One region of the Pseudodesulfovibrio mercurii genome, then DNA from elsewhere that is predicted to be linked to it. Evidence: predicted binding sites of a transcription regulator. Region 1 holds the regulator's gene; each other region holds the start of a gene.
The links. Region 1 encodes sigma-54, which starts transcription at its own class of promoters, with help from an activator protein. Its sites were predicted from a motif close to CTGGCACGGNNNNTGCTT; they were not measured.
Positions count from the first base shown of each region.

Region 2: DND132_RS03760 (VgrG-related protein) is a predicted target of sigma-54. The motif match lies at 1,512-1,529, and genes of this name have one in related genera.
Region 3: DND132_RS08405 (SHOCT domain-containing protein) is a predicted target of sigma-54. The motif match lies at 1,501-1,518, and genes of this name have one in related genera.
Region 4: DND132_RS06220 (PEP-CTERM sorting domain-containing protein) is a predicted target of sigma-54. The motif match lies at 1,646-1,663, and genes of this name have one in related genera.

Region 1 covers NC_016803.1:587,457-590,950, forward strand. Annotated here, with positions in the region: gene rapZ (RNase adapter RapZ) at 1-635, opposite strand, end outside; gene DND132_RS02760 (PTS sugar transporter subunit IIA) at 654-1,103, opposite strand; gene hpf (ribosome hibernation-promoting factor, HPF/YfiA family) at 1,106-1,648, opposite strand; gene rpoN (RNA polymerase factor sigma-54) at 1,683-3,092, opposite strand; gene lptB (LPS export ABC transporter ATP-binding protein) at 3,329-3,494, opposite strand, start outside.
Region 2 covers NC_016803.1:787,013-790,506, reverse strand. Annotated here, with positions in the region: gene gpmA (2,3-diphosphoglycerate-dependent phosphoglycerate mutase) at 1-375, shown strand, start outside; gene mutY (A/G-specific adenine glycosylase) at 388-1,482, shown strand; gene DND132_RS03760 (VgrG-related protein) at 1,591-2,556, shown strand; gene DND132_RS03755 (NFACT RNA binding domain-containing protein) at 2,929-3,494, opposite strand, start outside.
Region 3 covers NC_016803.1:1,844,933-1,848,426, reverse strand. Annotated here, with positions in the region: gene gltX (glutamate--tRNA ligase) at 1-1,093, shown strand, start outside; gene DND132_RS08405 (SHOCT domain-containing protein) at 1,177-1,470, opposite strand; gene rpmB (50S ribosomal protein L28) at 1,761-1,976, opposite strand; gene DND132_RS08395 (YceD family protein) at 2,170-2,709, shown strand; gene rpmF (50S ribosomal protein L32) at 2,776-2,955, shown strand; gene plsX (phosphate acyltransferase PlsX) at 2,948-3,494, shown strand, end outside.
Region 4 covers NC_016803.1:1,348,431-1,351,924, reverse strand. Annotated here, with positions in the region: gene DND132_RS06230 (MarR family transcriptional regulator) at 35-520, opposite strand; gene tpx (thiol peroxidase) at 824-1,342, opposite strand; gene DND132_RS06220 (PEP-CTERM sorting domain-containing protein) at 1,695-2,468, shown strand; gene DND132_RS06215 (sigma-54-dependent transcriptional regulator) at 2,814-3,494, shown strand, end outside.

The sequences.
Region 1 (3,494 bases):
AGGCCGGACAGGGAGCGCAGGGACTTGTCGAAATATGGATTGGGCAGGAAGCGGAGGTCGAAGACCAGGTCCGCCTCGGACGGCACGCCGTACTTGAAGCCGAAGGTGATGATGTGCACCCGCATGCCCAGCCCCACGTCCTCCAGGGCCGACCACTTGGTCTGGATGACCCGGCGCAGGTCGTGGATGGAGTAGTCCGTGGTGTCCAGGACCAGGGCCGCGCCCGAGCGGACAGGCGCCAGGAGCTTCTTCTCCATCTCCAGGGCCGCTTCCAGGCCGAGGTTGCGGCTCTCCAGCGGATGGGGACGGCGGGTGGTGGCGTAGCGGCGGACCAGTTCGGCCATCTTGGCCTCGAGAAAGAGGACCTGCGGGGTGATGCCCAACTCGGCGAACCCCTCCAGGGCCTTTCCCCAGCCGTCCACGAACTCGAACTGGCGCAGGTCCATGCCGAGCGCCATGCCGCGGTACTTGGTGTCGAAGGTCAGGATGAGCTCGGCCAGCTTGGGCGACATCTCGGAGGGCAGCCCGTCGATACAGAAAAATCCCAGGTCCTCGAAGACCTTGAGGGCGGTGCTCTTGCCGGACCCGGAAAGTCCGGTGACGATCACCACGGGAAAGGGATTGGTCGAGGTCAACGGAGTCCGCCCATGGAGTTACACGCTCTTGAGGAGGGCCCAGAGCCCTTCGACGTCCTCGGCCGACAGGAACGCCTTGCGGAATTCCTCGTCCTTGAGGAGACGGGATATCTGGGCCAGGACGCGCAGGTGCATGCCCGCCACCTGCTCCGGGGCCAGGACCAGGAAGAAAATGGTACAGGGCCTGTGGTCGAGAGCCTCGAACTCCACGCCCTTGAGGCTGCGGCCCACGACCACGATGACCTTTCCCAGATCCTCAAGCTTGCCGTGGGGGATGGCGATGCCGTCGCCGATACCGGTGGAGCCCAGCCCCTCGCGGTCGAGAAGGACACGGACCGCATGGTCCGTGTCCATCTCTGGATATTGCTCGCCCAGGGGGGCGACGAGTTCTTGCAGCACGTCCGACTTGGTCTCGGACTTGAGCTCGGGAAGGATCAGTTCCTTCGCCAGGTAATCACTGAGTTTCATGCTTAGTTACCGGGGTCTATGAGGCCGTAATCGCCGTTCTTTCTCTTGTAGATAACGTTGACGCCATCGGTCTCCGCGTTGAGGAAGACCAGGAATTCCTTGTCGCGGGCATCAAGCTGCATGGCGGCCTCTTCCACGGACATGGGCTTGGGCTCGTATGCATCGCTGCCGACGATGGTGGGCGACGAACCGGAAGCAAGGTCCTCGTAGGACAGGTAGTTCATCTGCACCAATTTATTGGGACTCGCCTGCCTGGGGCGATTCTTCATCTTTTCACGCATCTTGCGAAGCTGGGCTTCCAGCTTGTCCAGGACCATGTCTATGGTGGAGTACATGTCTTCCGAGTCTTCATAGGCCGAGATGTGAATGCGATCCGAGTTCAGGATCACGTCCGCCTTGTGGCGGAACTTATCGACCAGCAGGTTGACCTGGAGATCTGCCTCCGCATCGGAAACGTATTTCGCTACCTTTTCAAAACGCTTTTCCGCATACCCCTTGAGGTGATCGGAAGGCTCGAAGTTCTTGAAAGTGAAGCTGATGTTCATACGCTGCCTCCTGGTTGTGAGTGCCAAGCAGGGACTAGAAGTACTGCTTGCGTTTTGAAGACGAAGCAATGCCCATTGCCGAGCGGTATTTGGCGACCGTACGCCGGGCGATGTTCACTTCCAGCTTTTCCTGGAGGATCTCGCCGATGCGCTCGTCGCTGAGCGGTTTCTTCGTGTCTTCGTCTGCGATCATTTGCTTGATGAGCGCCTTGACGCTCTCCGAACCCACCTGGGAACCGTCGTTCAGGTCCAGGGCCGAGTTGAAGAAGAACTTCAGCTCGAAGATGCCGTGAGGGGTCGAAACATACTTGTTGGTCGTGATTCGGCTCACGGTGGACTCGTGCATCTCGATGTCTTCCGCCACCTCCTTGAGGATCAGGGGTTTGAGTTTCGTCACGCCTTCCTCGAAGAAGGCCCTCTGGAAGCCGACAATGCTTTCGACTACTTTATACAGGGTTCGCTGCCGCTGGTACAGACTTTTCATCAACCATGCGGCGGAACGCATCTTTTCCTGAAAATATTCCTTCTCCTTGTCGGCCGCGCCCTTCATGGAATCCATGTAGAAGGTGTTCATCTGAAGGCGGGGCATGCCGTCCTCGTTGAGGATGATGACGAAGTCCTCGCCGTACTTGTAGACGAAGACGTCGGGGCTGACATAGTGCGGTTCGGTGCTGGAAAAATTGGCGCCCGGCATGGGGTCGAGGGTCTGGATCAGGTCCAGGTAGGCCTTGAGGTCCTCCATGGAGATCTTGAACTTGCGGGCCAGGGGCTTGTAGCGGTTCTTCTCCAGGTCCTCCAGGTGGTCGCGCACCAGGGAGATGAGCGTCGGATCGTCGTAGCCCAGGACCTCCATCTGGACCAGCAGGCACTCCTGCGGGGTGCGGGAGCCGACGCCCACGGGGTCGAGATGCTGGATGCGGGTCAGGACGGACTCGACCTCCTCCGGGGTGGCCTGGACCATGGCGGTCAGTTCCTCCATGGAGGCCTGGAGGTAGCCGTTGGAGTCGAGATTGCCGAGGATGACGTCGCCGATGGCCAGTTCGTGCTCGGTGAAGCTGGACAGGCGCATCTGCCAGTTGAGATGCCCTTCCAGGGAGGGCTTGGAGGCCAGGCGGGCTTCGAAGGACATGCCCTCCTCCGGCATCTCCAGGTCGCGGGACAGGGCCTGCTTGGAGGTGGAGGAGAATTCGCCGAGGTAGTTCTCCCAGTCCGCGTTGCGGACCAGTTCCTCCTCGGCCTGGGATTCGGTCAGGACCTCCGCCTTGTCCGGGACCTCGGTCTCGGTCTCGGTCTCGTCCAGGAAAGGATTCTCCAACAATTCCTGCTGCACCGTCTCCAGCAGTTCAAGCCGCGAAAGTTGCAGCAGCTTGATGGCCTGCTGCAACTGGGGCGTCATGACCAGTTGCTGTGAGAGCTTGAGCTGTTGCCGAAGTTCCAATCCCATGATTCATCACCCGCTTGAGGTTGTATTTATCGGCTGCCGGATAACGAAAATTTTTTTCATTCGGCAGCCATTTTTTTCAGTTCGACTATGTCACAGTGAATTAAAGGATGCAACACAATTGTGATAACATCCTGTTTCTATTGCAAATTCAACGGGCATATTTCTGGTATGAAAAAAGTGTACCAACCTTTGCGAACGGTGTAAATCGGGAAAGCGGAAAAAGATGCGGAAAAGGCTCAGAGACGGAAATCCTCGCCCAGATATATCTGCCGGGCGCGGCTGGACTTGACGATCTCGTCCGGCCCTCCCTCCAGGATGACCGTGCCCTCGTAGACCAGGTAGGCGCGGTCGCAGATATTCAACGTCTCCCTGACGTTGTGGTCGGAAATGAGGATGCCGATC
Region 2 (3,494 bases), 200 kb from region 1:
GACCCGTCCGACCCCCGGTTTCCCGGCAACGACCCGCGCTACGCCTCCCTCGCCCCGGAGGAACTGCCGCGCTGCGAGAGCCTCAAGCTGACCATCGAACGGACCATGCCCTACTGGTTCGAGACCATCGCCCCGGAGGTCCGGGCGGGCAGGCGGGTCCTCATCGTGGCCCACGGCAACTCCCTGCGCGGCCTGGTAAAGTACCTGGACACCATGTCCGACGAGGCCATCACCCAGCTGAACATCCCCACGGGGCTGCCCCTGGTCTATGAGCTGAACGACGACCTGACCCCGCTGCGCCATTACTACCTGGGCGACCCCGAGGCCGCGGCCAGGGCCGCCGAGGCGGTTGCCAACCAGGCCAAGGGGGAGTAAACAAGACCGGTCATGGACCAGACCGGATTCACGCGCGCATTGCTGCAATGGTACGACGCCGAACACAGGGACCTGCCCTGGCGGCGCGATCCCAGCCCCTACCGGGTCTGGGTCTCGGAGATCATGGCCCAGCAGACCCAGATGGACCGCGTGGTCGAGTACTACAAGCGCTGGATGGACCGCTTCCCGGACATCCGCTCCCTGGCCGACGCCCATGAGGAGGAGGTCCTGAACCTCTGGGAAGGGCTCGGCTACTACTCCCGCGCCCGCAACCTGCACCGCGCCGCCGTGCTGATCGAAGACCACTTCAACGGCGAGTTCCCCGCCGACTTTTCCGACATCCGCTCCCTCCCCGGCGTGGGCGACTACACCGCCGGGGCCGTTGCCTCCATCGCCTTCGGGGAGGCCGAGATCGCCGTGGACGCCAACGTCCTGCGCGTCTTCGCCCGGCTCCTGGACATGGACCTCCCGGTCCGCGACAGGGCGGGGCGGAACATGGTCGAGGACGCGGTCCGGCGACTCATCCCCGAGGACCGGCCCGGCGACTTCAACCAGGCGCTCATGGAGTTCGGAGCCCTCATCTGCCGCAAGAATCCGCGCTGCGAGGCGTGCCCGGTGCGCGCGTTCTGCCGGGCCCACGAGATGGGCACGGTGCCCCTGCGCCCGGTCCTGCCCGAGGCCAAACAGGTCATCCGCGTGGACATGGCCACCGGCTTCCTGGTCCACCGGGGCCGGGTGCTCATCCAGAAGCGCAGACCCGGCGACGTCTGGCCCGGCCTGTGGGAGTTCCCCGGCGGCTGCATCGAGCCGGGAGAGACCCCGGAGCAGGCCCTGCGGCGTGAATATCTCGAGGAGGTCGAGCTGGCCGTGGAGCCGGTGGAAAAGATCACCGTGGTCCGCTACAGCTACACCCGCTACCGCGTGACCATGGACTGCTTCCTGTGCCGCTACGACGGCGACCCCGTGGACCCGGTCTTCCACGAGGCGGTCAAGGGCGGGTTCGTGCCCCCGGCCGATCTGGCCAACTACGCCCTGCCGTCGGGCCACCGCAAGCTGGTGGACCGCATGCTCGCCGACATGCGCTACGCCCATCTGTTCAAATCCTGATTCCCCATCATTCCGGACTGCTGCCCGCATAGGCACAGCCCTTGCTTTCCTCCCTGCGCACCCCTGTTGGGGGCCAATTTTTTGACGTTTTCAGCGCGGGAGCAGCCCATGTCCATCGGCAAGATCGACGGTTACGAGACCCTGAACGCAATGCGCACCCCGGGAGCGGGGCGCGACGCCGGACAACTGGCCCGGCAGGCCGCCTTCGAGAACCAGATGCGCATGACCAAGGCCCTGTTCGGCGACGGGGCCGACAACCCGGACGAGGACAACGAATCCTTCGACGTCTCCATGGTCAACGACACCCAGGTGCTCGAGGCCCTGTCCGCCATCTCCCGGATCATGCGCGACGAGGCCGGGCTCCAGGCCGCGCCCGCCCGTTCCGCCGCCCCTGCGCAGTCCGTCCGCGAGACCGCCCGGACCGACGTCAACGCCCATGTGCCCGGCGTCCTGTCCGCAGGCTTCGAATCCGGCGCGGACGGCGCGGCCGCCGTGGGCTATGATCGCGTGGGCGGGACCTCCTACGGGACCTACCAGATCGCCTCCAAACCCGGCACCATGGACGAATTTTTGACCTACCTCGACGGCCGACGCCCGGACTGGGCCGACCGGCTGCGCGAGGCCGGACCGACCGACACCGGCTCCACCCAAGGCGCCATGCCGAACGTCTGGCGGGCCATCGCCGCCGAAGATCCCGCCGGGTTCAACGCCGTCCAGCACGACTTCATCGCCCGCCGGACCTACGATCCGGCCCGGACCATGATCCTCGAACGCACCGGCCTCGACTTCGACAGCGCCCCGCCCGCGCTCCAGGAGGTCCTCTGGTCCACCTCGGTCCAGCACGGCCCCACCGGCGCGGCCAACATCTTCAACAAGGTCATCGACCGGTTCCTGAACAAGGGCCGCGAAGACGACTTCAACGCCCAGCTCATCAAGGGCGTCTACGAATCCCGCAAGGACCAGTTCGGCTCCTCCACCGCCCGCGTCCGCCGCAGCGTGGCCGACCGCATGGACTCCGAAAAACAACTCGCCCTGAACATGCTCGAAAAAATGTCCGTCAACCGCATGGTGTAGAGGGAAGAGAAGCATGCCTACGGGCCTCCAGCCGTTGGCGAGTCTTCGAGCCCTACGGATGAGGACAGCAGCGATCGGCCAGGGCGCTGCCCTGGACCCGCTTAAGAACCTCTATCGCTGCTGTCGCCATCTCTAAAGCTCGAAGACTCGCCAAGAGCTGGCGCTGAAAGAGGTTCTTAAGAATCTCCAGAACTTTTTATGCCGCTTCGCGGGAGTCGTGCGCTCGCACACTCCGTGCGTCGTTTCGGGTCCACATCGCATCCGTACATTTTAGTAAGATAGAGTAGATTCCCCATAACCCGCCCCGCAAAGCGGCGATAAAAAGTTTAGGAAGGGAGAGGGGTTGGGGGTCCGGGGGAAGGGGAGGCATCCCTACCCTAATTTTTGTTCGAGGTCGGGGTCGAGTTCGACGCGGAGGGTGCCGAGTTTGCGGTCGACGGCGACCTGGCCGGGGTTGAACCCTTTGACTTTGCGCACGTCCTTGACCAGGGCGTACATGACGTCGGCCTTGCCGTCGTCCTTGCGGTAGCTTTTCAGGCCGCAGAGGATGGCGGCCTGGACCAGAGTGGATTCGGGCACGTCCTGGCCGGGGTGGTCGCGTTTGAGGATGACGTGCGAGCTGGGGCCGTCCTCCACGTGGAACCAGTAGTCGAAGGGCGAGGCCGCCTTGCTCAGGATGTCGTGGTTGGCCTGCTTGTTCTTGCCGCGGATGACGGTGAAGCCGTCCGTGGTTTTGAACAGGCGCACGGCCAGTCCCCGGAACCGCTTGGGCAGGGAGGCGGGGCCTTCTGGCTCGGGGTCGCCCTTGGCGGCCTGGGCCGGGTGCAGTTCGAGGGTGCCGTCCTCGGCCTGGGCGAGCTGGGCCAGGAGTTCGCGGCGGCGGCGTTCCACGTGCGGGAAACCGCGCTGTGCCTTGGCCGACAGCTTGAAATAGCGCT
Region 3 (3,494 bases), 1.3 Mb from region 1:
CAAGGAGGCGGTGGACGCCATGCGCGAGACGGCCATGCGGGAGGGCCGCAAGCCCAAGTACGACGGCACCTGCCGGGACAAGGGGCTGACCTCGGGCGTGGTCCGGCTGAAGGCCCCGCTGGAGGGCGCCACCGGGTACAAGGACATGGTCAAGGGGTTCATCTCGGTGGAGAACGCCGAGCTGGACGACATGATCCTGCGCCGTTCCGACGGAACGCCGACCTACAACCTGGCCGTGGTGGTGGACGATCACGACATGGGCGTGACCCACGTGCTGCGTGGCGACGACCACGTCAACAACACCCCGCGCCAGATCCTCATCTACCGCGCCCTGGGCTGGGACGTGCCGGAGTTCGGCCATGTGCCCATGATCCTGGGTCCGGACAAGAAGAAGCTTTCCAAGCGCCACGGCGCGCTGTCGGTCATGGAGTACGAGAAGATGGGCTACCTGCCCGAGGCCGTGACCAACTACCTGGCCCGGCTGGGCTGGTCCCACGGCGACCAGGAGCTGTTCACCATGGACGAGATGGTCGCGCTGTTCACCACGGACGGCCTGGGCAACTCGCCGTCGGTCTTCGACCTGACCAAGTTCGAGTGGGTCAACGGCCAGTACATGCAGAAGGCGGACCCGGACCGTCTGGCCGGGCTGCTCTGCGACTTCCTGGCCCGCGAGGTGGGCGAGGAGGAGGCCAAGTCCGTGAGCCGCGCCCGGTTCGCCAAAATCGCGCCGCTGCTCCAGCCCCGGTCCAAGTCCGTGCTCGATATGCTTGAACAGGCGCGCCCGTTCATCGTGGACGCCTCGTTCCTGGCCTACGACGAGGCCGCCGTGCAGAAGTTCCTGACCGCCGAGACCAAGCCCATGCTTGAGGAGATCGCCGAGCGCATGGAGGGTTTGGCCGAGTTCACCGAGCCCGCCCTGGAGGAGCTGCACAAGGCGTTCATCGAGGAGAAGGGCATCAAATTCAAGGTCATCGCCCAGCCCATCCGCGTGGCCATCACCGGCAAGACCCAGTCTCCGGGCCTGTTCGAGACCATGGTCGTGCTCGGCAAGGAGCAGAGCCTGGCCCGCATCCGGCGGGCGGTCGAATTGTAGGCCGCGCGCCGATCCAGAGAAAAGGGAAGGCCCCCGCCGGAAACGTTCCGGCGGGGGCCTTTACATGGGGAGGTGTGTATGTCCTAGCTGTTGCCGAGCTCATCCTTCATGGCGCGGTACGTCTCCCGGTCGATCTCGCCGGAGGCGTAGCGGCGCTTGAGGACATCCTGCGGCGTGCCCGGTCCCGAGTGTGTGGCGGGTCTGCGGAACAGGCGCACCGTGAAATAGACGATCAGGCCGAGGATCAACAGCTGGATAATTCCTCCGAAGGGAAAACCGAAGCCCATGCCCATGGACCCGGCCCAGCCCCCGAACCCTCCGCCGTGCCACAGTCCCGGACCGGGACACCAGTTCCCGAATGCAGTGAAATAATCCATGATGCCTCCAGAGCGTGTTTGCCCTGGGAAAAGCATGGAGCGTGCCAAATGGGTTAAGCTGTTATTTCAGGGTGTTGATTGAAACAGGCGATGACGGGAAAAGTGCAAATGTGCAATCATTTGCGCCCCCGGCCGGAAAAATTCTGCACAGGGAGAGGTGGGGCCGGGCGAGTCGGGGATGGGAACGGCGGAGCGGCGCGATGCGTCGGGCCGCGCCGGTCACGGGACGCAAAAAAGTTGCCGCCGATTCGTGTCGGCGGCAACTTCTTGCACTCGAAAAGTGTGGCGGCCTAGGATTCGGTCGTCTTGTTGGCGACGGGCTTGACCACGGCGCCGTTGCGGATGCAGCGGGTGCAGGCCTTGATGGACACGACCTGGCCGGACTCAAGCTGGTGGCGCACCTTCTGCAGATTGGGCATGAAGCGGCGCTTGGTCTTGATGTGGGAGTGGCTGACGTTGTTGCCGGTCTGGGGACCCTTTCCACAAATATCGCAAACCTGGGACATTGCGACCTCCTGGTGTATTCTTAAGGAAATAGTTCGTTTTCGTTTGTTCAGCGTCGCCGGATCATGGTAGCTTCTCCGAGCGGCGGGAGAGAATCCTTACCGAGCCCCGCGACAAATGGCAAGGGTTTTTTTCTTGACAGGGGATTTTATTACCATATAGGAAGCACCGGTTGTCCGGCCTCGGAGCCGGGCGGTGAACACGGAGAACATCATGGTCGAGAACTGGCTGACGATCAGCGATATTGCCGCAGAGGGCAAGGACTTCACCTTCGACGATCAGGACTTCTGGCGCGATGCGTGGCGTCGGTTCAAGCTGGACCTCAGGCCCGGCCGCGACCTGGTGGCCGAGTTTTCGGTCCTGCCCCAGTCCGACGACGGGGCCCTGGTGCGCGGCACGCTCACCGGCTCCGTGCAGCTCGCCTGCGACCGCTGCGCCGAGTATTTCGACTACGCCATCGAGGCGCAGTTCGACGCCTTCGAGCAACTGCCCGACGGCGGGGAGAGCGATGGCGAGCCGCGCATGCGCGTGGAGAACGGCCTCCTGCAGCTCGACATAGGCGCCATCCTCTGGGAGGAGTTCGCCCTGGCCCTGCCGTTCAAGCCCCTGTGCTCCGAGGAGTGCGCGGGCATCTGCCCCGGCTGCGGCGCCAACCTCAATACCGGCCAGTGCACCTGCCAGCCGGAAGAGGGCGACGAAAGGCTTGCGGTTTTCCGCGACTTGAAGATAAAGTAACGCCCCTTGCCCGGAGTCATGCTTCGCGGCATATGGTTGAGAACAAATCAATACGAGGTATATATCATGGCTGTCCCCAAGAAAAGAACGTCCAAGTCCCGCAAGGGAATGCGCCGCGCCCACGACAAGGTCGCCACTCCGAACGTCATCTACTGCGAGTGCGGTGAACCCACTCTGCCCCATCGCGCCTGTTCCGTCTGCGGCACCTACAAGGGCCGTCAGGTGATCGACGGCGAAGATGCCTAGCAACGAGCCGATTCTGGCGCCGCGCATCGCCGTGGACGCCATGGGGGGCGATTACGGGCCCCGCATCGTTGTGCCCGCCGCGGTGGCCGCCGCGCGCGAAGGCATCTCCATCGTGCTCGTCGGCGACGAGGAGCGCGTCCGGGCCGAGCTGGACAAGCTCGACGCCAAGGGGCTGGACATCGAGATCGTCCATGCCTCCCAGGTGGTCGAGATGGACGACAAGCCCGCCGACGCGCTCAGACGCAAGAAGGACTCCTCCATCCAGGTGGCCTGCCGCCTGGTCAAGGAAGGCCGCGCCCACGGCGTGGTCTCGGCCGGACATTCCGGGGCCACCGTGGCCTGCGGCATGTTCGTCCTGGGCCGCATTCCCGGCGTCCTGCGCCCGGCCCTGGCGGGCATCATGCCCACCGAGAAGAAGCCCGTGGTGCTCATCGACGTGGGGGCCAACGTGGACTCCAAGCCCCAGCACCTGCTCCAGTTCGGCCTCATGGCCGACGTCCTGGCCCGGCACGTCCTGGGCTTCGACAACCCGTCCGTGG
Region 4 (3,494 bases), 760 kb from region 1:
TGAAAGCGGTGTGATGGGGGCAGCCGGGATGCGGCTAGCCGGGCATTTCGGGCGGCGGCAGCAGGGGCAGGATATCGTCGAGCACGGCCTGGAGCCGGTCCGTCAGGGAAGACGGCAGGGTGCGGAAGAGATTCTCGTAGGCAGCCGTGGTGTTCAGCTTCAGGCTCCGGAGAAAGGCCAGCCCCTCGGGCGTCAGACTGATCAGCCGCTCGCGCCTGTTCTGCGCGTTGGGCTGCTTGTCCACCTGGCCTTCCTTGGCCAACCGGCTGATCAGCCGACTGGTGGCGCAGTGGCTCAGGTGTGCGCCTTCGGCCAGGTCGGCGATGCGCTGCGGGCCGTGGGTGTAGAGCCGGAAGAGCGCGTTGAGCTGGCTGAAGGTGATGTCCGAGGTGTGCATGGAGCGGGCCATGGAGGTAAATATCTGGGCCGCGGCCAGGCTGTGCAGATGGTCGAAACTGCGCCCGAGCCGGGCGATGTCCTCCGGCTGGCCGGACTCTTGACTCTCAATATATGCATCCATGCACATATTGATACGGCCCCTTTGGCCGAATGTCAACCCTCTGTAATCCTGCGGAAATGAAGAGAGCGAGGCGGGCGGATATCCCGCTTTGACGCCCTGTTGGGTGAAAAACGGGACGCCGCCGTCCTCTTGTCGGGACGAGTTGTTGCGAAAGGGGCGGCAAGTCGGGGGGCGCAATTGCCTGCCGCGAGCCGTGCGCCATCCGGCCCGGCCCGGTCCCCTGCGGAATCGGGGACGGGGCGCAAAAAAGGCCCGGAAGGGGTTGCCTTCCGGGCCGTTGAGTCGTGCGATGTTGCGGGCGGATCAGCCGATCAGTTCGCGGACCACCTTCAGGGCGGCCTCGTAGTCGGGTTCCTCGGTGATCTCCTTGAGGTATTGGACGTAGGCGACCTTGCCGTCCTTGTCCACCACGAAGACCGCGCGGGTCAGCAGGCGCAGTTCCTTGATGAGCGCGCCCCAGTTCTCGCCGAAGGAGGCCTGGGCGTGGTCGGACAGGGTTTGCACGGCCTCGATTCCGGCCGCGCCGCACCAGCGGGCCTGGGCAAAGGGCAGGTCCATGCTGACGGTCAGGATTTTCACCTCGTCGCCCAGGGCCGAGGCCTCGGTGTTGAAGCGGCGGGTTTCCATGTCGCAGACCGGGGTGTCCAGGGAGGGCACCGAGGCGATGACCAGCACCTTGCCGGAGAAGTCGGCCAGGGTGGCGGGGGAGAGGTCGTTGGCGGTCACGGTGAAGTCGGGCGCGGTGTCGCCGACGTGGATTTCAGGGCCTATCAAGGTCAATGGGTTTCCTTGAAACGTGATGATTCCGGTTCGTTCGGCCATGATATAGCTCCTTTCACGAATGTGGGTTGGTCGTTCCTATTCAAATAAGTATCCTTGATGGCGTGTAAAGGAACAATCTGTTGCCCGAGTCCAGATCATCCTGTCCGGGCCGTCGGCCCCACTGCGCTAAAATCCATTTTCCCCGGCGGTTGCCCTGTGGAAAACGGTAAAAACATGATTTTTGGGCTGAGAATCGGTCTGATTGTGTCGAAACGGGCACAAAATGTAAGACCCTTCGACAAGATGTCGGGCAAAATGACATTTCCCTTGCGTTTGAGTCCTGGAAAGTCGCCATTTACATTGCTGGCATACTTTATGCTTAATGGCGTGGAATTCAACGTGGGAGACAATCATGAAACGCTGTATCGCCTTGGCCCTGTTCCTCCTGTGCCTGCTCCAGGCTCCGTCCGCACTGGCCTATTATACCGTGGCCTTCACCGACGAGGTGAATTACTGGCCCGGTTTCAACAACAACCGCTGGGACCCCTATCTGCGGGATTGGCAGGACAACCTGGACGTCATCGGCTCCCCGAACCTGACCGGCGGCAATTTCGTGTACAGTGGCCATACCCTCACCGGGATCGAATTGAACTATGAAAGCACCAGTCGGGAACTCGTTCCCGGAGACTGGTTCTTCGATCTGGATCAGGACGGGAGCTGGGACTACGTCCTGCACCACATCCTGTGCGTCGGCTATGACGGAAGGGTCAACTGGGACGGCGGATACGCCCTGTTCTCCGTCGACCTGGCCTACCTCGGCTATACGGACGACAGCTGGATGGACGACTACAGGGCCTCTTTCTGGCCGTGGGGTTACGAAGGACGCTTCGATCACCCGGTCCAGGCCCTGGTGGACCGGGAAGACTGGCTGGAGAGCGTGACCTTCTCCGGGTGGGAGCAATACCTGGGCTGGAATGAAACCGGCACCTCCACCTGGTCCGACTTCGCCCTCGACCTCTCCGGCTACTCCGGAACGTTCACCTACGCCTTCGCCATGACCTGCGGCAACGACGTACTCTTCGGCGAGTCCACCATTCCCGCGCCGGAACCCTCCACCTTCATCCTGTTCGGTCTCGGTGGACTGGGCGTGGTCTGCTACACCCGCAGGAAGCGTCGTTCTCTCTGATTCTCTTATATAATAGATAATGAATGGCCGGGTAATCTGCGGATTGCCCGGCTTTTTTCGTGTTCCTGCATATGGTCCCGGCGCCCGGCCCGCCGCACCGGAAAGGGCTTGCGAATAAATCCGGAATGTCTTGAAAAATCGGAAAAGGGGGATATAGTGAAAGTGTGGGTATCCGAAAGGATATTCTCGCACGGTCGCAGTCTGTCCGGAAAAAACGGAAACGGGAGATTTTCCTATGGACAGAAAAAATGCGCCTATGTATAGAATGGCCAACTTTTGTCCATCGTCCGGCCGTCAAGCCGACCTGTCCGCGAGCGGGCAAGGAGCTGTTACGTGGAACCTTCCGTGGGAAAGATACTGCTGATCGATGACGATCCGTTCCAGTGCGCCGTCGTCGAGTCCATCATCAAGAAGATGGGCTACGACTGCCACTGCGTCTATTCCGGGATAGAAGGCCTCACCCTGCTTAAGAGTAGCCATTTCGACATCATCTTCCTGGACCTCAATCTGCACGAGGGCAGCGGGTTGAGCCACATCCCCCGTCTGACCGAACTGGACCCCAACGTGGACATCGTCATGCTCACCGGGGAATCCGATTCCGACTGCATCTCCCAGGCCTTTGCCGCCGGGGTCAAGGACTACCTGGTCAAGCCCATCAAGGAAGATCGCTTCCGCAAGGTCATCCAGAATCTCCTGCAACAGAAGACCGTGGAGCGGGAAGAGACCGACACCCTGACCCGCGAGGAGATCATCGGCGACAGCCCGGCCCTGAACCAGTGCCTCGAACGGTTGGCCATCTCCGCCAAGGGCGTGGGCAACGTGCTCATCACCGGCGAGACCGGGACGGGCAAGGAACTTTTCGCCAGGGCGCTGCACAACAACAGCGACCGCAAGGACAACCGCTATATCGTGGTGGACTGCACCAACCTCCCCTCGACCCTGGCCGAGAGCCTGCTGTTCGGGCATGCCAAGGGGTCGTTCACCGGGGCTGACCAGGACCGCAAGGGGCTGTTCCACCTGGCCCAC